Linked DNA regions of Selenomonas sputigena. The protein of the gene in region 1 binds, or shares a complex with, the protein of each later gene. Links are inferred from orthologs where the notes say so. Each region holds a gene or a part of one and is shown on either strand. Other genes may lie near its edges. The genes, in order: OL236_RS06050 and rny.

Evidence for each region.
Region 2: OL236_RS06050 (region 1) and rny share a complex: the UniProt entries of both Bacillus subtilis proteins name them as parts of the possible RNA degradosome complex. The link is inferred for Selenomonas sputigena from one-to-one orthologs.

The regions. Positions count from the first base shown.
Region 1 is NZ_CP110383.1:1,244,087-1,251,520, reverse strand. What follows is about bases 389-3,344. They hold OL236_RS06050 (polyribonucleotide nucleotidyltransferase), read left to right. Parts: upstream 389-809; coding sequence 810-2,879; downstream 2,880-3,344. Other genes in these bases: OL236_RS06045 (helix-turn-helix domain-containing protein), read left to right, coding at 3,048-3,344; rpsO (30S ribosomal protein S15), read left to right, coding at 434-700. In the rest of the region: OL236_RS06060 (pyridoxamine kinase), read left to right, coding at 1-271; more of OL236_RS06045, read left to right, coding at 3,345-3,842; OL236_RS06040 (YgiQ family radical SAM protein), read left to right, coding at 3,846-5,696; transcriptional regulator NrdR, read left to right, coding at 5,697-6,161; OL236_RS06030 (TIGR03960 family B12-binding radical SAM protein), read left to right, coding at 6,158-7,434. UniProt on the Bacillus subtilis protein: Involved in mRNA degradation. Catalyzes the phosphorolysis of single-stranded polyribonucleotides processively in the 3'- to 5'-direction. Necessary for competence development in Bacillus subtilis.
Region 2 is NZ_CP110383.1:557,312-564,753, forward strand. What follows is about bases 1,171-4,134. They hold rny (ribonuclease Y), read left to right. Parts: upstream 1,171-1,862; coding sequence 1,863-3,407; downstream 3,408-4,134. Other genes in these bases: OL236_RS02650 (AI-2E family transporter), read right to left, coding at 1,171-1,617; OL236_RS02660 (hypothetical protein), read left to right, coding at 3,513-4,043. Also shown: OL236_RS02640 (DUF4160 domain-containing protein), read left to right, coding at 5-271; OL236_RS02645 (DUF2442 domain-containing protein), read left to right, coding at 284-583; more of OL236_RS02650, read right to left, coding at 589-1,170; OL236_RS02665 (TIGR00282 family metallophosphoesterase), read left to right, coding at 4,183-4,959; OL236_RS02670 (stage V sporulation protein S), read left to right, coding at 5,138-5,398; OL236_RS02675 (PHP domain-containing protein), read left to right, coding at 5,436-6,266; OL236_RS02680 (Asp23/Gls24 family envelope stress response protein), read left to right, coding at 6,348-7,181; OL236_RS02685 (DNA-deoxyinosine glycosylase), read right to left, coding at 7,251-7,442. UniProt on the Bacillus subtilis protein: Endoribonuclease that initiates mRNA decay. Initiates the decay of all SAM-dependent riboswitches, such as yitJ riboswitch. Involved in processing of the gapA operon mRNA, it cleaves between cggR and gapA.

The DNA.
Region 1 (7,434 bases):
TGGCGCGGCGGTTTATGATGCGGCGGCGGACAATGTTTGCTATGTCCTCGGCAAGAACATTCCGGGCAGTTACCACGGCACGGGCGATGTGTTCGGCAGCGCCTTCGTCGGCGCGGCGGTCGGCGGCAAGCCGATCGCGGAGGCCGCACGCATCGCCGTCGACTATACGGTGGAGTGCATCGCCTGGACGAAGGAGGCGGGTACGGACATCCGCTACGGCGTCAACTTCGAGCGCTACCTCGGAGACTACAGCAGGAAACTCGGTCTTTGAGGCCGGATATATGCCGGAACGCGCATGTCGAAGGCTTGCAAGGGCGAAGGAACTGTGCTATAATGCCAGAGAAGTTTTAAGGAATTCCGCAGCTACGACGCCGATTTCTCCGACGACGCCGTGGCTGCAGGAGAAAAGAAAGACGCTTAGGAGGGCTTATTCATGCTGACACAGGAAGCAAAGCAGAAGATCATCGAGGAAAATGCCGTACACGAAGGCGACACGGGTTCGCCCGAGGTGCAGATCGCGCTCTTGACGGCGCGTATCGTCTACCTCACGGAGCATCTGAAAGAGCACAAGAAGGATCACCATTCGAGACGCGGTCTTTTGAAGATGGTCGGTCATCGCAGGAGGCTTCTGAGCTACCTCTACAACAGTGACATCGAGCGCTATCGCGCGATTATCGCAAAACTGAACTTGAGGAAGTAAGAGAGAGGCGGGGATTTTTCCCCGCCTTTTTTTGCATGTGGCAAGGATAATGCGTTTTTTTGTCGAATAAGGTCATGAATCAAAGAGTGAAAATTTAGGAGGAACTCAAATGCAGAGTTTTGAAATGCAGGTTGGAGGCCGTCCGCTGATCATCGAGCAGGGAAAGATGGCGAAGCAGGCGAACGGCTCCGTTCTTGTCCGTTACGGCGATACGGCAGTTCTCGTCGCGGCGACTGCGTCGGCAGAGCCGCGCGAGGGCATCGACTTCTTTCCGCTGACGGTTGACTTCGAAGAAAAGATGTACGCTGCCGGCAAGATTCCGGGCGGCTTCATCAAGCGCGAAGGCCGCCCGAGCGAATCGGCGATTCTTTGCAGCCGTCTCATCGACCGCCCGATCCGCCCGCTGTTTCCCGAGGGTTTCCGCAACGATGTGCAGATCATCGCGACGGTGCTCTGCGTCGACCAGGACAATGCTCCCGAGATCGCAGGCATGATCGGCGCTTCGTGCGCTCTTTGCGTCTCGGACATCCCGTTTGCCGGACCGATCGCAGGCGTCAAGGTCGGCCGCGTCGACGGCGAACTCGTCATCAATCCGACGGAGGCGCAGCGTGCAGTTTCCGACTTGAATCTGACGGTTGCCGGCTCGCACGACGCCGTCATGATGGTCGAGGCGGGAGCGAACGAGCTTCCCGAGGAAGTCATCCTCGAAGCGATCCTCTTCGGGCACAAGGAGATTCAGCGCATCGTCGAGTTCCAGCAGGAGATCGCCGCTGCCTGCGGCAAGGAGAAGCGCGAAGTCAAGCTCTTCCTCGCGCCGGAAGAACTCGATCGGGCGATTCGCGACTACGCTTCTTCGCGTCTCGACGAAGCTGTGCGCAATCCCGACAAGCTCGACCGCGACGAGCATATCGCCGCCATCGGCGCGGAGGTTCTGGAGCATTTCCTTGCGGACTATCCCGAGAACGCCAAGGAGATCGCCGCCGTCACGCACAAGATCGTCAAGGAGAGCGTGCGCCGCATGATCACGCACGAGAAGATCCGTCCCGACGGGCGTGCGCTCGATGAGGTGCGCCCCGTGAGCTGCGAGGTTGGCCTTTTGCCGCGCACGCACGGCTCGGGGCTTTTCACGCGCGGACAGACGCAGGTACTCACGATCACGACGCTCGGCTCCGTCGGCGACGAGCAGATCATCGACGGTCTCGGTCCCGAGCAGTCGAAGCACTACATTCATCAGTACAACTTCCCCGGCTACAGCGTCGGCGAGGCACGGCCTGCACGCGGTCCCGGCAGGCGCGAGATCGGTCACGGCGCTCTGGCGGAGCGTGCGCTCCTGCCCATGATTCCCTCGCTCGATGAGTTCCCCTATACGATCCGCCTCGTGTCGGAGGTCTTGGAGTCGAACGGCTCAAGCTCCATGGGAAGCGTCTGCGGCAGCACGCTCTCGCTGATGAACGCGGGCGTTCCGATCAAGCGTCCCGTGTCGGGCGTCGCCATGGGACTCGTCAAGGACGGTGACCACTATACGATCCTGACGGATATCCAGGGCATGGAGGACGCGCTCGGCGATATGGACTTCAAGGTCGCGGGCACGGAGAAGGGCGTGACGGCGATCCAGATGGACATCAAGATTGCCGGCATCACGCGCGACATTCTCCTTTCGGCGCTCTCGCAGGCGAAGCGCGGCCGCGCCTTCATCTTAGAGAAGATGCTCGCCGTCATCGACAAGCCGGCGGCCGATCTCTCGCCCTATGCGCCGCGCGTCACGGTCATGAAGATCCATGTCGACAAGATCCGCGAGGTCATCGGCTCGGGCGGCAAGACGATCAAGAAGATCATTGACGAGACGGGTGCGCAGATCGACATCCAGGAGGACGGCACGATCTTCATCGCGGCGGCGGACGGCGAGGGCGCAAAGAAGGCGCAGCAGATCATCGAGGATATCGTGCGCGATGTGGAGGTCGGCGCTGTTTACAAGGGCAAGGTCACGCGCATCATGAACTTCGGCGCCTTCGTTGAGATCCTGCCGGGCAAGGAGGGGCTTTGCCACATCTCCCAGCTTGCACGCCATCGTGTCGCTCAGGTCGAGGACGTCGTGCATGAAGGCGATGAGCTTGAAGTCAAGGTCGTCGAGATCGACAAGCAGGGACGTGTGAACCTCTCGCACAAGGTTCTTCTCTGACTATAGGAATCGAAGGCTCGCGCTGCTTGCTGCGGCGCGAGTCTTTTATTGAGACTCAATTCCTATTCTTGCACCGCGTGCTTTTCGCGCTTATTGTCTTTTCTCTTCTATGACGGTATAATGGAATGGGAAGTTTTATTGGGAAGCTTTCGGAAAGGATGAATTTCGATGATAGGCGATCTTCTGCGCAGGGAACGCGAGAGGCAGAATTTATCGATCAAGGATATTGAAAAGGCTACGAGCATACGCGCTTTATATATAGATGCAATCGAGAAAGGCGAATACAAGACATTGCCCGGCGAGGTCTATGCGAAGGGCTTTGTCCGCAATTATGCAAACTATTTGAAGCTTAATGCCAACGAGATTGTAAACGCTTTCAATGAAGAGATGCATCCGCAGGAAGAGATGCAAGTGGCGGGGTCTTCTTCTGCGGAAGAAGCGAGGCAGGAGCAGTCGTCAGAAAAGAACAGGGAAGAATACCGAGGGCCGAAGATCACCTCGCTTGAAAGTTATCCGATGGAGAAGAGCTCCCATGGCGTTCGCAATGCTCTGATGGTGGCGGTGGCCGTCTTCGTCGTTGCCTTCGCGGCGCTCATCGCCTTCGGCGGGGACGAAGAGCCGAGCGCTCCCGCGCCGCGTGCAAAGACGCAGACGCAGCAGGGGCAGAAGCCGGGACAGAAGCAGACGGAGGCCGCGCCGAAGGCGGCGGCTGACGGTGTAGAGGTGAAGCTCAGTTTCACCGATCGCTGCTGGACGGAAGTTGTCGTTGACGGCAAGACGGAGTTCGAGGGGACGGCTGAAAAGGGCAAGGTCTTGACGCTCAAGGGCAAGGACAAGGTGCGCATCACGGCGGGCAATGCCGGAGCGCTCAACTATTCTCTGAATGGCAAGGACATGGGCGCGATCGGGCAGAAGGGTGAAGTGGTGGAGAAGACCTTTACCAAAGAGAATACGGCGAAGTGATCGATGGTTGGAAGCGTGAAGGATTTTTTGCCGATGAGCCGGACGGACATGGAGGCAAGAGGCTGGGACGAGCTTGATTTCATCTTCGTTTCGGGCGACGCCTATGTCGACCATCCGGGCTTCGGCACTGCGATCATCTGCCGCGTGCTCGAAGCGCACGGCTATCGCGTCGGCATCATCGCCCAGCCCGATTGGCACAGTGCAAAAGATTTTCGACGTTTAGGCAAGCCTCGGCTTGCCTTTCTTGTATCGAGCGGCAATCTCGATTCCGTTCTCGCACGCTTCACGGCGGCGAAGAAACTGCGCCGGCAGGACGCCTATTCACCTGGCGGACGCATGAATTGCAGGCCTGAGCGCGCTGTCAGCGTCTATGTGAAGCGGTTGCGTGAGGCTTGGGGTGAGATTCCCGTCATCATCGGCGGCATCGAGGCGAGCCTGCGCCGCATGGCGCATTACGACTATTGGCGCGATGAGGTGCGCCCGTCCATCCTCTTAGAGAGCGGCGCAGACCTCTTGATCTACGGCATGGGAGAGAAGCAGATCGTCGAGATCGCCGCCGAACTTCATGCGGGCGTCGCGATCGAGAACGTGCAGGATGTGCGCGGTACCTGCTACCGCGTACCGAACCGCGACTATGTATGGGACTATGTGGAACTGCCGCCCTATGAGAAGGTCGCGAAGGACAAGGCGCAGTTTGCCGACGCCTTCCGCGTCGAATATCTGGAGCAGGACCCCCTGCGCGGGCGCAGGCTCATCCAGCAGAACGAAGAGATCTGCGTCGTGCAGAATCCTCCGGCGCTGCCCTTGACGACGGAAGAGATGGACGAGATCTACGAACTGCCGTATCGCTATACGTGGCATCCCGTATACGACAAGGCGGGCGGCGTGCCCGCCATCGCCGAGGTCAAGTTCAGCCTCGTCAGCCAGAGGGGCTGCTTCGGCGGCTGTCATTTCTGCGCCATCGTGTCGCATCAGGGGCGCATCATCCAGCATAGGAGCAAGGAGTCCCTGCTGCGCGAGGCGGAGCGGCTCATCGCCCTGCCCGATTTCAAGGGCTATATTCACGATGTCGGCGGGCCGACGGCGAACTTCTATGAGCCGTCGTGCAGAGCCCAGCTCGTGCGCGGGACGTGCCGCGGCAAGGCGTGTCTTTCGCCCTTGTGCGAGAACCTGCGAGCCGATCACAGAGAATACTTGGCTATCCTAGAGAGCCTTCGCACGCTGCCGGGCGTGAAGAAGGTCTTCATCCGCTCGGGCATTCGCTTCGACTACCTGCAGCAGGCGCACGATGATTTTCTGGAAGTGCTGTGCCGTCATCATATCAGCGGACAGCTGCGCATCGCGCCCGAGCATGTATCGAGGCGCGTCACGCGACTCATGGGAAAGCCCGGAAAATCCGTATACCTGCGCTTCGTCAAGGCGTTCGAGGAAATGAACCGAAAGCTCGGCAAGAAGCAGTACCTCGTGCCGTACTTCATGTCAAGCCACCCGGGCGCGCACCTCGAAGATGCCGTCGAGCTTGCGGAGTTCATCCATGAGCGCGGCTACCATCCCGAGCAGGTGCAGGACTTCATCCCGACGCCCGGCACGCTTTCGACCTGCATGTACCACACGGGAATCAATCCTCTGACAGGCGAGAAGGTCTATACGGCGAAAAAGGCGGAGGAGAAGAGGATGCAGCGCGCGCTTCTGCAATATTGGCTGCCCGAGAACGACGCCATCGTGCGCAAAGCGCTGCATCTGGCGGGCAGGAGCGACCTCATTGGCTACGGGAAGAAGTGTCTGCTGCGTCCGAAGCGGCGCGAGACGGTAGAAAAAACGAGAAGAAAACGAAGAAAAGAGAAGGGGATATAGATGCGTTGCCCATTTTGCAAGGAGGAGGACAGCCGCGTCGTCGACTCGCGTGCAGCTGACGACGGCAATACCATTCGCCGCCGCAGGGAGTGCACGTCGTGCGGCAAGCGCTTTACGACATACGAGACAGTGGAGAAGATTCCGCTGATGGTTATTAAAAATGACGGCAGGCGTGTCGTCTTCGACCGCAACAAGCTGCTGAACGGCCTCATACGCTCGTGCGACAAGCGCGACATTCCGACGGAGCGCATCGTCGCCCTGGCGGATGAGATCGAAAAGGAGCTTCGCAACACGATGGATCGCGAGGTCTACACGCGCGACATCGGCGAACTCGTGATGGAGAAGCTCAAGAACTTCGACGAGGTCGCCTACATCCGCTTCGCCTCGGTCTACCGCAAGTTTGCCGACATCAGCGGCTTCCGCGAGGAGTTGGAAGCGCTGCTCAGGGAGAAGAACCCGTCTTGAGCTGGAAGATCAAGCGGCGTCTGCGCGAGCAGTTGGAACGCGAGCAAGGCTATTTTTCGTTTCCGACGGGCACGCGGCGCGCCTTCGCGCTCGTATACCCGAATTCCTACTTCGTCGGCATGTCGAACCTCGGTCTGCACATCATCTACGACCTCTTGAACCGACGCGGCGACACGGCGTGCGAGCGCTTCTTCCTGCCGAGCGACGAGGAACAGCGCGAGCATGAGCGTACGGGCACGCCGCTTCTGAGCCTGGAGAACCAGCAGCCGCTCCATCGCTTCTCTTTGATCGGCTTTGCCGTCTCCTTCGAGATGGACTACTTCAACCTGCTGCGCATCCTGCAGCTCGGCAAGGTCAGACTTCTGGCGGCGGAGCGCGGCGAGCAGGACGCCATCGTCCTCGCGGGCGGCCCTTGCGCCACGTTCAACCCCGAGCCGTTGAGCCTCTTCGTCGACGCCTTCGTCATCGGCGAGGGCGAGGTCGTCATGCCGGCTCTGATGGACGCATACGACGCCGCCGTGCGGCAGGGTCTTTCGCGTGCCGAGCTTCTGCGCGCCCTCTCGAAGGTCGAGGGCGTCTACGTGCCCTCGCTCTACGCGCACGACTACGATGAGTCGGGCCGCCTGTGCGCCATTCGCCCTGCGGCGGGCGCTCCTTCGCGCGTCACGCGCCAATGGGTGCGCGATCTCGATGATTTTCCCGCGCACACCGTCGTCGTCACCGACGATACGGAATTCAACCTTTACCTCATCGAGACGGCGCGCGGCTGCGGCAGGCACTGTCGCTTCTGCATGGCGGGCTACTGCTTTCGACAGCCGCGCAACCGCTCGCTGAAGGTCTTGGAAAAGGAAGTCCAAGAGGCGAAGAAGTACGAAAAGCGCATCGGACTCATGGGAGCCGCCATCTCGGACTATCCCGAGATCGACGCTTTGTGCCGCGACATTCTGGCAGAAAATCTCGGCATGTCCGTCGCCTCCTTCCGCGCCGATTCCGTGACCGAGGAGCTTGTCGCGTCCCTTTCGAGGAGCGGGCTGCGCACGATCACACTCGCCCCCGAGGCGGGCAGCGTGCGCATGAGGAAGATCATCAACAAGGGCATCGAGGAGGAGCATCTGCGCCATACGGTCGATCTTGCTCTGCAGGCGGGCATCCGCCAATTCCGTCTCTACTTGATGATCGGTCTGCCCTACGAGGAGGAAGAGGACATCAAGGCCATCGTCGATATGACCGTGCGCCTGCATGAGCACATCCGGGCGAAGAAGGAGCATGCGCA
Region 2 (7,442 bases), 690 kb from region 1 along the record:
TGGGATGCCGGAAATTAGTCGCTTTATGGGCATGGTTATTAAAATGTTGTTTCTTGACAATGACCAACATCATAAACCTCACGTTCATGTGATTTATGGCGATTTCAAGGCGTCGGTCGGAATCGACGGTGAAATGCTTGCAGGTTCATTGCCTGCAAAGCAGTTGAAGATTCTTACGGCATGGCTGTGTATTCATGAAGACGAATTGTATGCTGCGTGGAACAAAGCTGTTCGCGGCTTACATTTTGACAAGATCGAACCTTTGCGATAGGAGGGGTGCCTTGTGTATATTATCAATGGAATTGTTTATGCTGGAGAAATGAAGGAAGGAATCTATGTCAGGGATTTCCGAATACTGCAGAATCTTTATATGCTCGTGACGTTTTCCACTGGGGAGGTACGCGTTTTCGATGCGGCTGAACTTTTGCAATACCCTGTCTATGCCCCTTTGGCTGATAATGCAGTGTTTCGGAGCGCGAAAGTGGAAGACGGTATCCTTGTTTGGCAGAATGGTGAGATCGATATAGCGCCGGAGGCTCTTTATGAAAGGAGTTATCCGTATAGCTCCTCTCAAGTTATCTAGAAGTCTCATATATCTCCCTCACGCTGCTTTCCCAATTCCTGCTGATCGCGATAGATGTCGGCGATTACGAGCTTTACGATGACGATGAAGGGGACGGCGAGGAACATGCCGGCGGGTCCGAGGATCTCACCGCCGAAGATGACGCCTAGGATGATGGCGACCGGGTGGAGATTTAGGGATTTGCCAATGAGAAGAGGGTAGACAAAATTGTGGTTGATCTGCGTGAGCACGATGTAAAATAGGACGGTCTGCAGCACGAGGGCGCTCGACTCGGTAGCGGTCAAGAAGACGCCGAACGCCGAGGCGGCAGTCGGGCCGAGTACGGGGATGAACTCGCCCGCCCCAGAGAGGAACGCGAAGACAGAGGCGTAGGGAAGGCCGGCGAACTCGAAGTAGAGGAAGACGACCGTGCCCGTGATGGCACACATGACAATCTGGCTGAAGATATAGACGCGCAATGCGCGAAGGATGTCATTAAAGAGGTTCAGTACGCGTCTTCTTGAGGCTTGCGGGAAGAGTCCTGCAAGCCAGATTTTTATGCTCTTGCCGTCCTTAAGAAGATAGAAGGTCACGAAGATGATGATGACGAACGCCATGAACTTGCCGAAGATTTCTAAGAGGAAGGACAGAGAGGATTTCAGCAGATCCGTGCTCAGACTGCGCAGGTTGGCGAGAGCGTCGCTGAGTTCGCTGCGCAGGAACTCGGAATCTGGCACGAAAGGAATGTTCTGCAGGCTCAGGGTGATGGTTGGCAAGTCGGTGACAAAGTTGCGGAAGGTAGGAACGAAGGAGAGCGAGAGCAGGACGATCATTCCTGTGAGAAGTGCGATGAAGGCAATGACGACAAGGCCGGCCGCAAGTGTGCGCGGCACCCTCTTGCGCTGCAGAAAATCGACGGGCGGCTGCAGGAGGAGCTGCAGGAGGAGCGAGAGGAAAATGATGAATGCGAGATCGGGGAAGAACCAGAAGGCAGAGAGCAGGAGCGTAAAGGTGATGCCCAGGATGATGGATGTGCGGTAGTTTGCCAGATGCATGGGGAAGCCTCCTTTTCTATTTATATATTTATAGAGAATGGGAAAATTTCCTGCACGAAGAGATGGGACGGGGAATTTTTTATCGTCGCTCCCTAGGGCTTTAGGGGGGCCTTGGAGGATAATTCTTGACAGGACATGGGAAACAGCATACAATAGGAAAGTATAGTTTTTAGCCACATACGAAAAACATATCATAGAAGGAAGAGTCGAAGAAGAGTCTTGGCGAATCCTGAACGACTTAGGAGGTGTTAGTTATCATTGAGATAGTTTTGGCGGTCATTCTCTCGTTGATCGCCGGCGTGGGCGGCGGTTATCTGCTGCGCAAGAGAGCTGCGGAGGCGCAGATCGGCTCTGCCGAAGATGAGGCGAGGCGGATCGTTGCCGAGGCGGAGGCCAAGGGCGAGTCCAAGAAGAAAGAGGCTTTGCTTGAGGCGAAGGAGGATATTCATCGGCTCCGCCAGGAGCTTGATCGCGATACAAAGGATCGGCGCAGTGAGCTGCAGCGGCAGGAACGCCGCATCGTGCAGAAGGAAGAGAATCTCGACCGCAAGCTCGATTCCTTGGAGAAGAAGGAAGAAGTCCTCTTGAGCAAGGAAGCGAAGATCGACCGCACGCGCGCGTCCATCAATGAGCTTCGCGACAAGCAGAAGGAAGAGCTGGAGCGCATTTCGAGCCTGACGGCGGAGGAAGCGCGCACGATGCTCCTGACGGAGGCGGAAGAAGAGCTCAAGCACGAGAAGGCTCTGATGATCAAGGATTACGAGCAGCAGGCGAAGGATGAGGCGGACAAGCGTGCGCGCGACATCGTTTCACTTGCCATCCAGCGCTGTGCTGCCGATCAGGTGGCGGAGACGACGGTTTCCGTGGTCTCGCTGCCGAACGATGAGATGAAAGGTCGCATCATCGGACGCGAGGGGCGCAACATCCGCACGCTTGAGACGCTGACAGGAATCGACTTTATCATCGACGATACGCCCGAGGCTGTCATCCTTTCGGGTTTCGACCCGGTGCGCCGCGAAGTGGCTCGCATCGCACTGGAGAAGCTCGTGACGGATGGGCGCATCCATCCGGCGCGCATCGAGGAGATGGTCGAGAAGGCAAAGCGTGAGGTTGACCAACGCATCAAGGAAGCGGGCGAGCAGGCGACATTTGAAACGGGCGTACACGGGCTTCATCCCGAGCTTGTGAAGCTCCTCGGACGTCTGCGCTATCGCACGAGCTACGGACAGAACGTGCTCAACCACTCGATCGAGGTCGCTCATCTCGCTGGCGTCATGGCATCGGAGATCGGCGCTGATGTGATGCTCGCAAAGCGCAGCGGCCTGCTGCACGATGTGGGCAAGGCGGTTGATCACGAGGTCGAGGGATCGCATGTGACGATCGGCGCCGATCTTGCGAAGAAGTACCGCGAGCACAAGGACGTGATCAACGCCATTAGTGCGCATCACGGCGATGTGGAGCCGACGACGGTCGAAGCCGTGCTTGTCGCGGCGGCGGACGCCGTGTCGGCGGCAAGGCCGGGCGCGCGCCGCGAGAGTCTGGAAGCGTATCTGAAGCGCCTGACACGTCTCGAAGAGATCGCCGAGTCGTTCGATGGCGTCGACAGTTGCTTCGCCATCCAGGCGGGGCGCGAAGTGCGCGTTATGGTCAAGCCCGAGAAGGTCGACGATACGGCATCGGTAGCGCTCGCGCACGACATCGTGAAGAAGATCGAGTCGGAGCTTGAATATCCGGGTCAGATCAAGGCGACGATCATTCGCGAAACGCGCGTTGTTGATTACGCCAAATAGTTGTATAATAGGGGTGTTGGGAGGATGCTTCTCAGCACCCTTGGTTTTTAGAAAGAGCGGCGCAAGGCGTACCGCGAGTATTCTGGCTGTGATTAGGGAAACGAGGTGTTTGCTTTGGGCAGATTCATGACAAGTGCGAAGAAGCCGAACAAGGATGGGATCAATCTGTTGGTGTCCATTCTCGTCTGTTATCCGGAGATCGGCATGGTGAGCTATGAACCGGAAAAGGAGGCTCTGTACTTCTCCTTCACCCTGACGAAGGTTCCTCCTCGGCAGGAATTCGAGGAGACGGCGGCGTTTCTTGAGGAAAGTATTCTCACATACCACGACCTTGAAGGGTTGATTCCGGGGGAGATTGATTTTTCTCTCGAAGGACAGGGGAATACGGCGTTCTTTCGTGTCCTGCGCGATGTCCGCACGCTTTCCCGCGGCGAGATCGCCCTTCTGGCAGACCTCATGTACGAACGCTTCGGCGACGCACTCGTTTCCGATGAGACGCGCGACGGCTACGAGGAGGACAATTTTCTGCGTGAGGAGGCGATCGACCACATCATCGGCAGCCTCAAGGGCAGCCGCATGTCTGATCGCATGATCGGCATCCGTGAGGAAGGCCGCGTCATGGTGTTCAATAAGTAAGCCGTCCGGCAAAAAGAAAATATGACGCAAGCGGCAGGAGTGCCGCTTGTCGTTTGTTGAAGGCGCGTGAGTACGAGAACGTGTCCACAAGATTCGTGCCCGTGGGGAAGACCTCGGGCGCACGAGAGGTGGTTATGTTTTGAGAGTCATGCTGGTTGGAGATGTTTGCGGCAGAGCGGGCAGGGAGGCGTTCAGTCGCTTCACACCGGGAATCCGCAAGGAAAAGGCGGTGGACATCGTCATCGTCAACGGGGAAAATTCTGCGGGGGGCAAGGGGTTTACGCGCAAGTCGCTCGATGCGCTCTACCATGGGGGCGCCGACGTCGTGACGTCGGGCAATCATGTCTGGGACAAGAAGGACGTTTTGGAGTTCATCGACGACGAGCCTTTTCTCATCCGACCCGCCAATTACCCAGACGGAGCGCCGGGGAAAGGCTATTGCATCTATCCTCATCGCGCGAAGAACATCGCCGTCATCAATATGTCCGGCCGCGTCTTCATGCCCGATATGGATTGTCCGTTTCAAAAGATCGAGAGAATCCTGCGCGAGATTCGTGACGAGGCGGACGTCATCTTTCTCGATTTCCATGCGGAGGCGACTTCGGAGAAGGCTGCGATGGGCTGGTATCTCGACGGACGCGTCAATGCCGTCGTCGGCACACATACGCATGTGCAGACGGCGGACGAGCGCCTTCTGCCGGGCGGTACCGCCTATATCACGGATCTCGGCATGACGGGGCCGTGGGACTCGGTGCTCGGCGTGCGCGTCGACCGCGTGCTGGAGAAGTTTACGACGTGCCGCCCCGTGCGCTTTGAGGTGGCGGAAGGCCCTGTCGTCTACAGTGCCGTGATCGTCGAGGTGGACGATGCGACGAATCGGACGCTCTCCATCGAGCGCATCATGAAGAAGGGCTAGAAGAGCGCGGATAAAATGAAAATGGACGGCTGAATTTATCCGTGCTTCCTTGGCAGCAGGATTTTTCTTTTTTGTATAGAATACATGGAGAGATAAGGTGTACGGTTCTTCTGATAATGAATGAAAAATCTGAATCGGCAGAAAGACGCTGCAGGGATTTTTGGGAGGGAAGGCGATCATGGAAGTCTTGAAGGTTTCAGCGAGGTCGAATCCGAACGCTGTCGCGGGGGCTTTGGCCGGAGTCATTCGGGAATCAGGCGCGGCCGAGATGCAGGCGGTCGGCGCAGGCGCCCTGAATCAGGCCGTCAAGGCAATCGCCATTGCGCGCGGCTTTGTCGCGCCGCACGGCATCGATCTTGTCTGCGTTCCTGCTTTCGCCGATATCGAGATCGACGGCGAGGAGCGCACGGCGATCAAACTCATCGTAGAGCCGCGTTGAGGGCTTTGCATGGGTTCAGCAAGGGAGTGAGGTTCCAGTGTCCAGCGATCTGCATACGCATACGTCATATTCCGACGGAAAGATGACGCCCGAGGAGCTTGTGGCGGCGGCGAAGGAAGCGGGGCTTCGCTACATCGCAATCACGGATCATGATACCGTGGACGGCGTCACGCATCTTTATGAGGAAGGGCTTTTGCCTGCGAAGGGCATCGGCATCATACCGGGCATTGAGTTCAGCGCCCATCATGAAAAGCGGGAAATCCATATCCTCGGCTACAATGTCGACATCTATCGCCGCGATCTCCTCGACCGCCTGAACGATGTGGGAGAGGCGCGTTGGAGTCGCTTCGCTGAGATGGTGGAGAAGCTGCAGGAGCTTGGCTACGGCATTACGGAAACGGATGTGCTGAAGGTAGCAGGCACGAGCAAATCCATCAGCCGCTCGCACATCGGACGGGCTCTCGTGCTCAAAGGCTGTTTTTCCAGCGTACGCGAGGCGTTCGATGCTGTGCTTTCCAAAGGCCGTCCCGCTTATGTTTCACACTATCGCCTAGAGCCGGAAGAAATCGTCGCGCTGATCAAGAATGCGGGCGGTACGCCCGTCCTCGCTCATCCGAAGCTTGTCGGTGACGACGCGCTCGTCGAGCATGTGCTCGACCTCGGCATCGAGGGCATTGAGGCATTTTATCCGCAGCACGATACGGTCGATACGCAGCGCTATCTCGGTATGGCGGAGCGCCGCCATCTGCTCGTGACGGGCGGCTCGGACTTCCACGGCTTTGCTTCGCGCTATCCGCAGGAACTTGGCATCTTCACGGTGGAGGATTCATTCGCGGAGAAGCTGTATAAGCCGAGAATGAATCTTTAGAGAGACCGACTGTCCTTTTTGCAAGGATTTCGCAGGAAAATTCCCTCGCTTTAGTTTCTTAAAGAAGCAGGAGAGAAAGATATGGACGTCATAGCATTCGTAGGTCCGAGCGGCACAGGCAAGAGTCACCGCGCCTTGCTCGTGGCGCATCAGCATCAGGCGGACGCCATCATTGATGACGGCATCCTGATCAAGGACGGCAAGATCGTCGCCGGTTCTTCCGCCAAGATGGAGAAGAGCAAAATCATGGCGGTGCGCCGCGCCATTTTCGTTCTGCCCGGACATGCGGAAGAAGTGCGTTCTGCTATCGCCGAGTGCAGGCCGCATCGCATCCTCATCCTTGGGACTTCCGAGAACATGGTCTATAAGATCGTGCGCATACTGAAACTGCCGACGATCGAACAGATCATCCACATCGAAGACATCGCGACGCAGCGTGAGATGCAAAAAGCGCGGGACAGCCGACTGAAGCAGGGCAAGCACATCATACCCGTTCCGACGATCGAGCTGAAGCCTCATGCTTCGGGCTTCCTCATCGATCCCATCCAGTCCTTTTTCCGCCGCAACCGCACGCGTCGCCGCAAACTCGGCGAGAAGTCCATCGTGCGCCCGGTGTTCAGCTATTATGGCAAGCTCATCATCGACGATCTGGCAATTCGCGAGATGGTCGTGCGCATCGTGCATGAGAAGGAATACATCTCGGAGGTCGGTTCTGTGCGCGTGCGCCACGTCTGGAAAGGCGACGAGGATCGCGGCCTTGAGATTTCCTGTTCCGTCGTGCTGACCTACGGCAGCCATATTCCGACACTCATCAAGGAGACGCAGCAGCGTGTGAGAACGAAGGTCGAATACATGACGGGACTTTTCGTGCGCGAGGTCGACATCATGGTGCAGGCGCTTTATATCGAAGCGTAATCTGTACGCGCAACGTTCGCTTTGTGGACGTTGTGCGCCGCCTGCTCATCGAGAAGAAAGGCGCTCCCCTTACTCTTCGAGGGGGAGCGCCTTTTTCCATGCTTTTACGAGATCGTCGAAGCGCCAGCGCGCGTTGGCTGCGCTCGTCGAGGGCAGCGCATGAAAGGTGAGATCGTCGCGTTTCAGGAGCGACTTGTTGGCACGGCGAAAAGTATCGGCCGATTTGCCGCCGTTCAGGCAGAAGGTGGAGAGGCGCGGATA